Regions from separate parts of the Paenibacillus sp. TC-CSREp1 genome, predicted to be linked through region 3. Evidence: riboswitches for the same ligand, from Rfam matches in the RefSeq annotation. Region 3 holds a riboswitch; each other region holds the start of a gene.

What was found. A riboswitch is a leader RNA that binds a small molecule or an ion and turns the genes downstream of it on or off. The one in region 3 is predicted to bind cobalamin.
Region 1: linked by a shared signal. The riboswitch ahead of ACQSGY_RS25970 (ABC transporter substrate-binding protein) and the one ahead of nikB (nickel ABC transporter permease) in region 3 are both predicted to bind cobalamin.
Region 2: linked by a shared signal. The riboswitch ahead of cobJ (precorrin-3B C(17)-methyltransferase) and the one ahead of nikB (nickel ABC transporter permease) in region 3 are both predicted to bind cobalamin.

What each region holds. Positions count from the first base shown of each region.
Region 1 covers NZ_JBNOKM010000021.1:67,642-70,922, forward strand. Annotated here, with positions in the region: gene cbiB (adenosylcobinamide-phosphate synthase CbiB) at 1-105, shown strand, start outside; gene ACQSGY_RS25965 (histidine phosphatase family protein) at 96-797, shown strand; cobalamin riboswitch at 970-1,105, shown strand; gene ACQSGY_RS25970 (ABC transporter substrate-binding protein) at 1,502-2,494, shown strand; gene ACQSGY_RS25975 (FecCD family ABC transporter permease) at 2,491-3,281, shown strand, end outside.
Region 2 covers NZ_JBNOKM010000007.1:300,808-304,088, forward strand. Annotated here, with positions in the region: gene cobJ (precorrin-3B C(17)-methyltransferase) at 63-2,000, opposite strand; cobalamin riboswitch at 2,407-2,597, opposite strand; gene ACQSGY_RS12925 (uroporphyrinogen-III synthase) at 3,014-3,281, opposite strand, start outside.
Region 3 covers NZ_JBNOKM010000016.1:34,458-37,738, reverse strand. Annotated here, with positions in the region: gene ACQSGY_RS23035 (AraC family transcriptional regulator) at 1-613, shown strand, start outside; cobalamin riboswitch at 742-937, shown strand; gene nikB (nickel ABC transporter permease) at 1,103-2,041, shown strand; gene nikC (nickel transporter permease) at 2,042-2,875, shown strand; gene ACQSGY_RS23020 (ABC transporter substrate-binding protein) at 2,893-3,281, shown strand, end outside.

The DNA.
Region 1 (3,281 bases), on a different contig from region 3:
CAAACGACACGGCTGATGTTCTGGTCGGCGGGGGCTTTTGTTGTCCTGTGTTTCTTGACCGTACTTGTTGTACGGCTGACGGGAGGCGCACTGTTATGGCAATAAAGACAGGGCAGCAGCATCAAACAGAACGTAGTGCATCCTTAGTGGGTGAATCAGAGCAGCTTGGCCCGCAGCGCAGCATTGTGCTGATCCGTCATGGGACTACGTCCTGGAATGTGGAAAAAAAATATTTGGGGCATACCGACATCGGTCTGCTTCCTGATGCAAATGAAGAGCTGGCTATGCTGCGCGAGCAATGCCGCGGACTCGCATGGGACGCTGTATATTGCAGCGACCTGGTTCGCTGTCGCCAGACGCTTGCGCATATTGCGCCGCAGGCAGCTTCAGAGGCGAAGCTGGACCGGCGCCTGCGAGAGAATGATTTTGGACAGTGGGAAGGTCTGACCTATGAGCAATTGAAGCATAATCCGATCTACCGGAGCTGGATTGATCATCCGCAGGAGGTTACACCACCTGGGGGTGAAGCGTGGTCGTCTTTTGCCGAACGAATTGATTCATTTCTGGACGAGCATATTTGCTCGATGGATGATGTAAGGTTGCCACAAAGTAATCCACACAGGACACTCATTGTGACACATGGCGGGGTCATTCGTTATATGCTTTCCCGGCTTCTTGACGGTGTTGGCTTCTGGGATACTCACGTAATTCCCGGTCAAGCCATTCAGGTTCATCTGCAAAAGCAGGGCGGGAGATGGCTGGGCCGCAGGGTGTCTTTTCCGTCAATCGGGTTGTAAGGTCGTGCAATATACCCTATAATCACAACAGAAGTATGCTTGGTATGGACAGGTTGTACGGGGTGAGATGTGCTGCCTGAGCTGACGTGTTCTGTGCCGAATACTACAGCTGTGTTAGATTGGTTTTAATTCATTATTAACGACCAAGGGTCCCGTGTGTAGAGAGGTTATTCATGATAAGGAAACACAAGGTCATGATCTGCATTAGGGTAAAATGGGGAAGCCGGTGCAAATCCGGCACGGTCCCGCCACTGTGAAACAGGAGTATTCCTGTAAGTCAGATTACCAGCCCTGGACGTACAAGCCGCTGTTCCTTCGAGGAAAGGACAACGTTTCGGGCCATTCTATGCGCATGGACAGCCTAGGGCTGCACATGTACAGATTGCCGTAAGCGAGACGTTCTCCCTGATCCTTTGTAAGAGGGTCGGGGATTTTTCATGTTGTACACGATACAGTCAAGTAATCCTATACACGTTTAACGGAGAGTGCAGAACGAATTTGGAGAAACGAAGTGCTCGCCTGAAAGCTTTCTACAAGAAAGCTGCATCGGAAGCATACGCTTATCACCGGATTTTTCCCTTTACACAAGGGAATCAAAAAAATTCGGGGATAACAGCGATCGGAAAATGGTACTGCAATCGGAGTGGCTCGTGTATAACAAAAGCAACAACAATAGTACAGATAAAGAAGGGGAGTTTAAATCAATGATTAAGAACTGGAAAGCACTATCATCTCTGCTGAGTGCAGCGATGCTGGCACTGGCGCTGGCTGGATGCGGCAATACCGCAACAAAAGAAGGCGCGGGTAACTCACAGCAACCTGCACAGGAGCAGTCTCAGGAACAAACGCAAACGGATTTGAAAACCCAATATCCATTGACGGTTACGGATGCAACAGGTGAGTCTTTCACTTTTGAAAAGGCGCCAACCAAAATCGTATCGGTCTCACCTGCCGAGACAGAGTCTCTGTTTGCTCTGGGACTGGATAATGAGATTATTGGTGTGTCCGATTATGACGATTATCCGGAAGCAGCCAAAACGAAAGCCAAAATGGGCGGCATCAACAAGCCGAATGAAGAGTCCGTAATTGCAGCCGACGCCGATATCGTATTCGGAGGCATTTCATTAAGCGAGGATGCAGTGAAAAAGCTGCGTGATATGGGGATCACCATTTTCAAAACTGACCCTAAATCCATCGACGATGTCATGAAAAATATCGAAACCTTCGGTAAAATTACCGATCATCAGGAGCAGGCGCAGAAATTGATTGCACAGATGAAGCAGGATGTAACTGATGTGACCGAAGCGGTAAAAGCTGTAAAACCGGAGGATAAGAAAAAAGTATATATTGAATTCTCTCCAGGCTGGTCTGTAGGTAAAGGTGAGTTCATGGATGAACTAATCACGGTTGCAGGCGGAACCAATATTGCTGCAGACAAAGAGGGCTGGTATGAAATTAATGAGGAGAACGTCATTGCCTCCAACCCGGATGTTATTTTGTACGCCAATGATGTAGTGGAGGACTCCAAAACGCTCGATCAGATCATCAAGGCACGCAGCGGCTGGGATCAAATAACAGCAGTGAAGAACAATGCTGTTATTGGTCTGGATGCTAACTTGCTCAGTCGTCCGGGGCCACGTGTAACTCAAGGGCTGAAAGAAGTTGCCAAAGCGATCTATCCTGACCTGTTCAAATGAGCAGAAAGCTGATCCTGTTCGGAACAATGGGCATGGCGCTGCTGGTGCTTACCGTGCTCATCTGTACGGGCATCGGTTCAGTGGCGCTTCCTATCCGGGACATCGCAGGTATTCTCGTTCATAAACTGCCATGGGTGGGGGACTGGATTACACCTGATTGGAGTAAGGCTGCCGAACAAATTATTTGGAAAGTGCGGTTCCCGCGTGTCTTACTTGCGATGCTCGTAGGTGCTTCACTAGCGATAGCAGGGGCGGGCTTTCAAGGTGTACTGCGCAATCCGCTGGCTGATCCATTCACACTGGGGGTTTCCTCAGGTGCTTCAGTAGGTGCAGCGTTCCTGATTTTTTTCGGTTTGCAGTACGCTTTAATCGGCATTTGGACGTTGCCGCTGGTTGCTTTTTTGACCGGGGTTATTACGTTATGGTTTGTGCTGGCACTGGCTCGTGAAGGGCGGAAAATACCAACACATAGCCTCATATTGGCGGGTGTGGTGATGCAAAGTTTCCTGGGTGCGGTCGTTTCGTTCCTGTCGACCATGTCCAAGCAGACGATTAATGAAATTATATACTGGACGATGGGAAGTCTGGCTTTGCGCGGGTGGTCGTATACGGCCATCCTTTTCCCGTATTTCCTGCTTGGGCTGGTCTTTCTCTGGAGCCGGGCGCGTTCACTGAACGTGCTGGCACTCGGTGAACGTCAGGCTGCACATATCGGCGTTGGCGTGGACAGACTCAAGCTGTCCGTGCTTGCTGCGGGCACGCTGCTTACAGCCGCGGCTGTCTCTGT
Region 2 (3,281 bases), on a different contig from region 3:
ATCTTCTATCCTGTATCCTCGTTCTCTTAGTTATCACATCAGTTACTGCATTAGTTACTACATCAGTCACCGCATACCGGGTTAACTTCCACGGTGACTGGTGCATCCACGTGGCGGAAGCCTTGAATGATACCCACCCGTTTGAAAAACTTGTGGAATCGCTCGTTTGGATGGCCTTTTTCTTTGTACTCCGCCACAATACGTTCTACGATGCCGCCAATCTCGTCTCCGGGAATTCCTTCTGCTACGGGCTGAGCCGGGTGCGCGTTGCGCCCGAACTTTTTGCCGCCAAGGAACAGATCGTACGCGCCTTTGCGGTAGACGATGCCGATGTCCTCCAGCACCGCCCCGTAACAAGCCATGCCGCAGCCGTTCAGCGCTACACTTGTTTCCTTGGGAGCGGATAAACCGCCAATGACTTCCTGCAGATGATTAGCCATCGGTACAGCATCGTCCTTCTCCAGGTTGCAGAAGTCACAGGCCTTGACCTTGATGACATCACCGATCGGCACCACGATAAAGTTCGCGGCACGCAGCTGCTCCACAAGTGTGTCCGGCTCAAACGTCGGCACCCGCAGAATAATTTGGTGCTCGGGTGTATACTCCAGCTCGCCGTCCTCGTTTGCACACTGCGCCAGCAGGGCCATCTGGGCGGCGGTGAACTTTTTGTTGCCCACGCCGGGCGATACGCCGATCTCAAAGAGCGGCGCCTTGCGCCCCGGCACGGGCCGAGCTGCGGTGCCAACCGCCGCAGCGCCGCTGGCGCCTTGCGCGCCTGCGGCTGCCGGGCCTGACGCAGCTGCGTCCAGCCAGCGGCTTGCCGCTTCGCCCGCGAGCGCGCCGCCTGCCGCGAGCCGCGTCAGCGCCTCGGCGGCGAGCTCCGCTGCGCCGGCGCGTGGCGCCACAGCGGCTGCGCGCGGTGCGGCCTCCGCCGCCGCGGACGCGGGCCGCTCTGCGGCAAGCACGGCGGTGCCAGCGGCAGCGCTCGCCGGGCTTGCCGCAGGCGTGGCGGCCGCCCATGCGCCTGCGGGCGGCGGCCCTTGCGGAGCCGTGCCCGCTCCGGCGCTGGCGCCGCGCAGGGCTGGCTCCGCCGATGGCGCGGCTTGCGCAGGGCGCGCCGCGTTATCGCCCGCTGCCTCGCCGGAGGCGGCAGCGCGGGCTTCCCGAGCGCCGAGCGACCATGGCTCGGCTTCGGTGCGCAGCCGCTCATGCGGTCTGAGCGGCTGTTCCGCGGAGTTCAGCGTATATTTCCGCTGATATCCGCGCGGGGTGACCATGATGCCTTCGTACATCATGGTGGAGGAATTGCCGATAATCACGGTGGTCAGCATGCCGATATCGTGATTCAGCATATCCTCCAGCGTGGTCATGACCACGTCCTGACGCTCGCGGTATGCACTTTTGACCAGACCAACAGGTGTCTTCGGATCACGATAACGCAGCAGCATCTCCTGCGTCTCTACAATCTGGCGTGTACGCCGTCCACTCCGGGGGTTGTACAAAGCAATGACAAAATCAGCCGCTGCTGCCGCTTCAACCCGGCGAATAATCGTCTCCCATGGTGTCAGATGATCGCTAAGGCTGATCGTACACGCATCGTGCATGACGGGTGCGCCAAGCAAGGAAGCACAAGACTGAATCGCAGATACACCGGGAATTACCTCGACAGCTACCCCCGTATCCGGTGTCCAGCCCTGCTCGATCAGCACTTCATACACCAGCCCGGCCATACCGTATACCCCTGCATCTCCACTGGAGATAACCGCTACGATATGACCTGCCTCAGCCTGCTTGACTGCCTCCTGCGCTCGGCTGACCTCCTCCGTCATGCCTGTACGTACGATGGCTTGTCCGTTCAGCAAAGGCCGAATCAGATCAACATACGTGTTATATCCGATGATGACCTCGCTTTCCTGCAATGCATCCAGTGCACGCTTCGTAATATGCTCCATCGCACCCGGACCAAACCCGATGATGAGCAGCTTGCCTTGCTTTTGCATACTACTTCCTCCCTCATTCCACTTGTCTTGCTGTTCATGTCCCTTGCCGATCGATCTGAACATGCCAAAACTTCTACCCGCCTCTCCAGGCAGCCGATGTCCAATATTCCGAAATGCACTGCACTACTCTTCTTCGGATACAGCCCCGATTCAATAGCTCCCATGCATTCAGCATCACTTGTTATTTCAAATATCCCGATTGTGTCCATCATTTTACGATGATAAAAACAAAAAAATCCCATCCTGATCACGGATGAGATACGCATGTACGTACACTCAGGAAAGCCGGCCTGGGCTTCCCTCTGAAGGAACACACACAGCCACGAGGCCCCTGTGGGGCCTGCTGAAGCAAACCGATGTTTGCCCATTTCCTGAATTATCGTACACCACTCCTTTCCGCGAAGGGTTTGGTGACACATGCAAGGTAGGTCTCCTGGCTCTGGATCATCAGCTGTCTTTTCTGTCTTCCCCGTTCAATTCGAGTGACTTGTATCGAAAAGTGCTTCACCATTACAGTGGCGGGACCGCTCGGGACTTGCACCCGATTCCCTGTTACCTCTTGCTTTATGCAAGAGCACCTTGCTGCTTTCATATTGTCTTCATCATAACATCGGTCAGGAAATAATGTCCATGCTTGTCCTGATTACAATTCATGCCTGTCCTGATTTACAATTTATGTATGAAACACTTCACTTTCATACCTTTCCTGATCACTCATTATGAATAAAACAAAAAAGATTCCGATCCGCCAAACGGACCAGAACCTCAACTTCTTCAGATATAACTACTCCTTAAAATCTTCCATACACTCTTCCTAGAAATTCTTCCATAAAGTTATTCCTAAAAATTCTTCCATATACTATTCCTTAAATTCTTCCATAATGCTATGAAAACATCTTTCATAATATCATATCAGAAAACATCTTCGATCTGTCATCTCCGAAAACCATCTTCCATTTACCTGTGCTTTAAACCACTGCCGTATGCTATTTCCCAAAACCATTTTCTATATCTTACTCCCGGACACCCACCGGATGTGCTGCGAAGTAACGACCAAGCTCAACAATTAAGGCGCCCATCTTCTCTTCCTCAGGTACAACGATGGCTTCAATGCCTTCCTCACGCATTGCATTCGCGGTTACCTTACCCACAGAGGCCGGGACTACCCCTTCCTTGAAAGCTGTCAGCATCTGCTGCAGTTTACCTTGAGCAGCTGCATATTCCGTCAAGAAGCGAACCTGCGGACCGCTGGTAAAGGCTACTGCATGCAGCTCATGCCGA
Region 3 (3,281 bases):
TGAAACGGTCATCCATTATGAGGCTGATGCGCACGAGCCCTGGACCTATTCATGGTTTGGCTTCAAAGGGGTGCAGGCCAAGGCGTTTATGCAGCGTGCGCAGCTAAGCGCCGAGCATCCGGTGTTCAAGGCACGTGATGCTGAAACGATGGCGCATTTATACGACGAGATGGTTCAGGCTGAAGCGAGCCCCCTTCCGGGAGGGGATGTGCTTCATCAGAGCTTGTTATATCGACTGATGGCGGCTTTGATATCTTCCGCCCCTGCCAGTGCTGAGGATCGCCAGCCGCTTTCGACCAAAGAAACTTATATTCGTCAGGCTGTGCAGTTTATGGAGAACCGCTACAGCCAGCGCACCTCTATTCTGGATATTGCTCAGGCTGTCGGACTGGACCGTACATATTTATCTGGGCTCTTCAAAGAACGATACGGCAAGTCACTTCAGGCCTTTTTCCTTGAGTATCGTATGAACCGTGCGGCGGAGCTGCTTCGCAACCCTGCTCTTTCTGTGAGTGAAGTAGCCCATTCTGTTGGTTACACGGACCCGCTTTTATTTTCCAAAATGTTCAAGCGTGTGACAGGTGTATCCCCAAAGGGCTCACGAGGGTCGTGAATTCGTAATTAGCGGTATCCAGGATTTTAATTTTGAAATAAAAGTTTTGAACATTAATCGGCATGCCGCTATACTGATACAGAAGTGCAATCCTTTTTGTGTAATTCTTGAATTGGTACTACGATTTAATTGAATATGTGGAGCTTGGTGCTCTGCCCCGCCGGGGCAGAAGCTTAAAAGGGAAGTCCGGTGTGATGCCGGCGCGGTCCCGCCACTGTAACAGAGGAGTCTAGCAGCATATCCACTGGTCTGGAACAGACCGGGAAGGAGCTGTTATGGCAATGACGCTGAAGCCAGGAGACCTGCCAGGTTTGACAAACACAGCAGTACCCTACGGGAGATAGGAAGGTGTTTAAAGAGCATGATTTTTTCTGAAAATCTGTTTATTTAAGGCGTCCTTATCCAGTACAACGGAGAGGGACGCCTTTTTGGAATGCACAGAAAATGGCGGTATATGTATGCATTACATCGGGAAGGACGTTTTGTTCATTGGGCAGGTACATCATTAAACGATTATTACAGCTGGTCGCCGTTCTGTTTGGCATTACATTTCTGACGTTCCTATTAACGTATCTGTCTCCGGGAGACCCTGCAAGGTTAATGCTGATGTCCACAGGAGTTACGCCTTCGGATGAGCTCGTCAGACAGGTGAGATCTGAACTGGGGCTGGATCAGCCATTTCTGGTGAGATACGGAACGTGGCTTGCACAGGTGGTTACCGGAGACTTTGGTACCTCATATAAATATGGACGCCCGGTTCTGGACGTTTTGATGGCAAGACTGCCTGCTACGCTGTGGTTAACAGGAAGTGCGATGCTGCTCGTTATTCTGATCTCTTTTCCGTTAGGGATACTTGCGGCTGTGCATCGGAACAGGCTGTTGGATGCTGTGATTCGGCTGTTTTCGTTTGCCGGTCTGTCGATGCCCGGCTTCTGGCTGGGCATGCTGCTGATGCTGGTGTTTGGTGTGCAGCTGAAGCTGCTGCCTGTCATGGGCAGCTCGGGCTGGACAAGCCTTATTCTGCCTGCAGTCACACTGGCTATTCCGTTGATTGCCCAGTACAGCAGGCAGATTCGCGTAGTTCTGCTGGAGGAGACCAGCCAGAATTACGTGGTGGGAGCAAGAGCAAGAGGGGTAAAGGAGTCGATCATTATGTGGCGACATATACTGCCCAATGCCATGCTGCCGATTGTAACCCTTCTGGGCATGACAACCGGAGCATTGCTTGGCGGGGCAGCGATTGTGGAGAGCTTGTTCGTATGGCCGGGCGTAGGCCAGATGGCCGTGGATGCAATTTTTACACGGGATTATCCGTTGATACAGGGATATGTCATGTGGATGGCGATCATCTATGTCACATTGAACCTGCTTGTTGATCTGTGGACACATCTGCGTGATCCGCGCATTCAACTGGATGTGGATGTCTAGATGCGCAGCATTCGATGGATGCTGACGGAGCGTCGCACATTTATGTTTCTGCTGTCTCTGACCGCAGGCTGGATCATTCTGGCTATCGTGGGTCCGCTATTTGCGCCGCATGATCCACTCGCTGCGAATTTTACCCAGGTGCTGCAGCCGTCCAGCCTGGAATATCCGCTTGGTACAGACCAGCTCGGGCGCTGTGTTCTGTCCCGTCTGCTGTACGGGGCAAGGACGTCGCTGCTGCTTACGTTCATGATGATCGGCATTGTATTCACTCTCGGTGTTGTGATCGGTGCAATTGCCGGTTTTGCAAGAGGGGTGACGGATACAATCATGATGCGGTTGTGTGATACGTTGATGGCGTTTCCGGGATTGATTTTTGCCATTGCTGTGGTCGGTATGTTGGGTCCGGGTCTGTTTAACACCGTCGCTGCGCTTTCCGTTGTCTGGTGGGCAAAGTATGCGCGGATGGCTCGAAGTCTGGTCATTTCTCTTCAGCAAAAAGAATTCGTCACCACCGCTGCCTTCAGCGGCGCACGCAAAATTCAGATCATCGGCAGAACGATTCTGCCCAATATGCTGTCGCCCTTAATTGTAATGGCCATGATGGATGTGGGGGGCATGATGCTCTCCATCTCGGGCTTGTCTTTTCTTGGACTTGGCGCACAGCCTCCAGACCCTGAGTGGGGAGCGATGCTGAATGAAGGCAGACGATATTTGCAGACAGCACCGTGGCTGTTAATTTATCCGGGGCTGGCGATATTCAGTACCGTGATCATTTTTAATTTGCTGGGAGACAGTTTGCGAGATGTGCTTGATCCCAAGAAAAATACAGTGTAACAGGGGGAAGTAAAGGCATGAGCAAGGTTCAAAGAATAGGGTTGTTTGCTCTCATATCCATGCTGGTTGTTCTGGTGCTGGCTGCTTGCGGTACCAATCCAAATTCATCGGCTTCATCATCATCGAATGCAGCAGAGAATGCGGGAGAATCATCAAGTGCAGATGCGGGCGGCACAGGTACTGCAGGCAAGAAATCACATCTGAATGTGGCATTGTTCTGGCTGGGCAGCAGCCTTGATCCTGCCGAGGAGTGGAACGGGTGGACGCTGGCACGGGCTGCGATCGGGGAGACGCTGATCCAGTTCGATGAACATATGAAGATGATTCCCAAGCTGGCGGACAAGTGGGAGCGAGTCGACGACACAACGTGGCATTTCCACATTCGTGACGGGGTTACATTTCATAA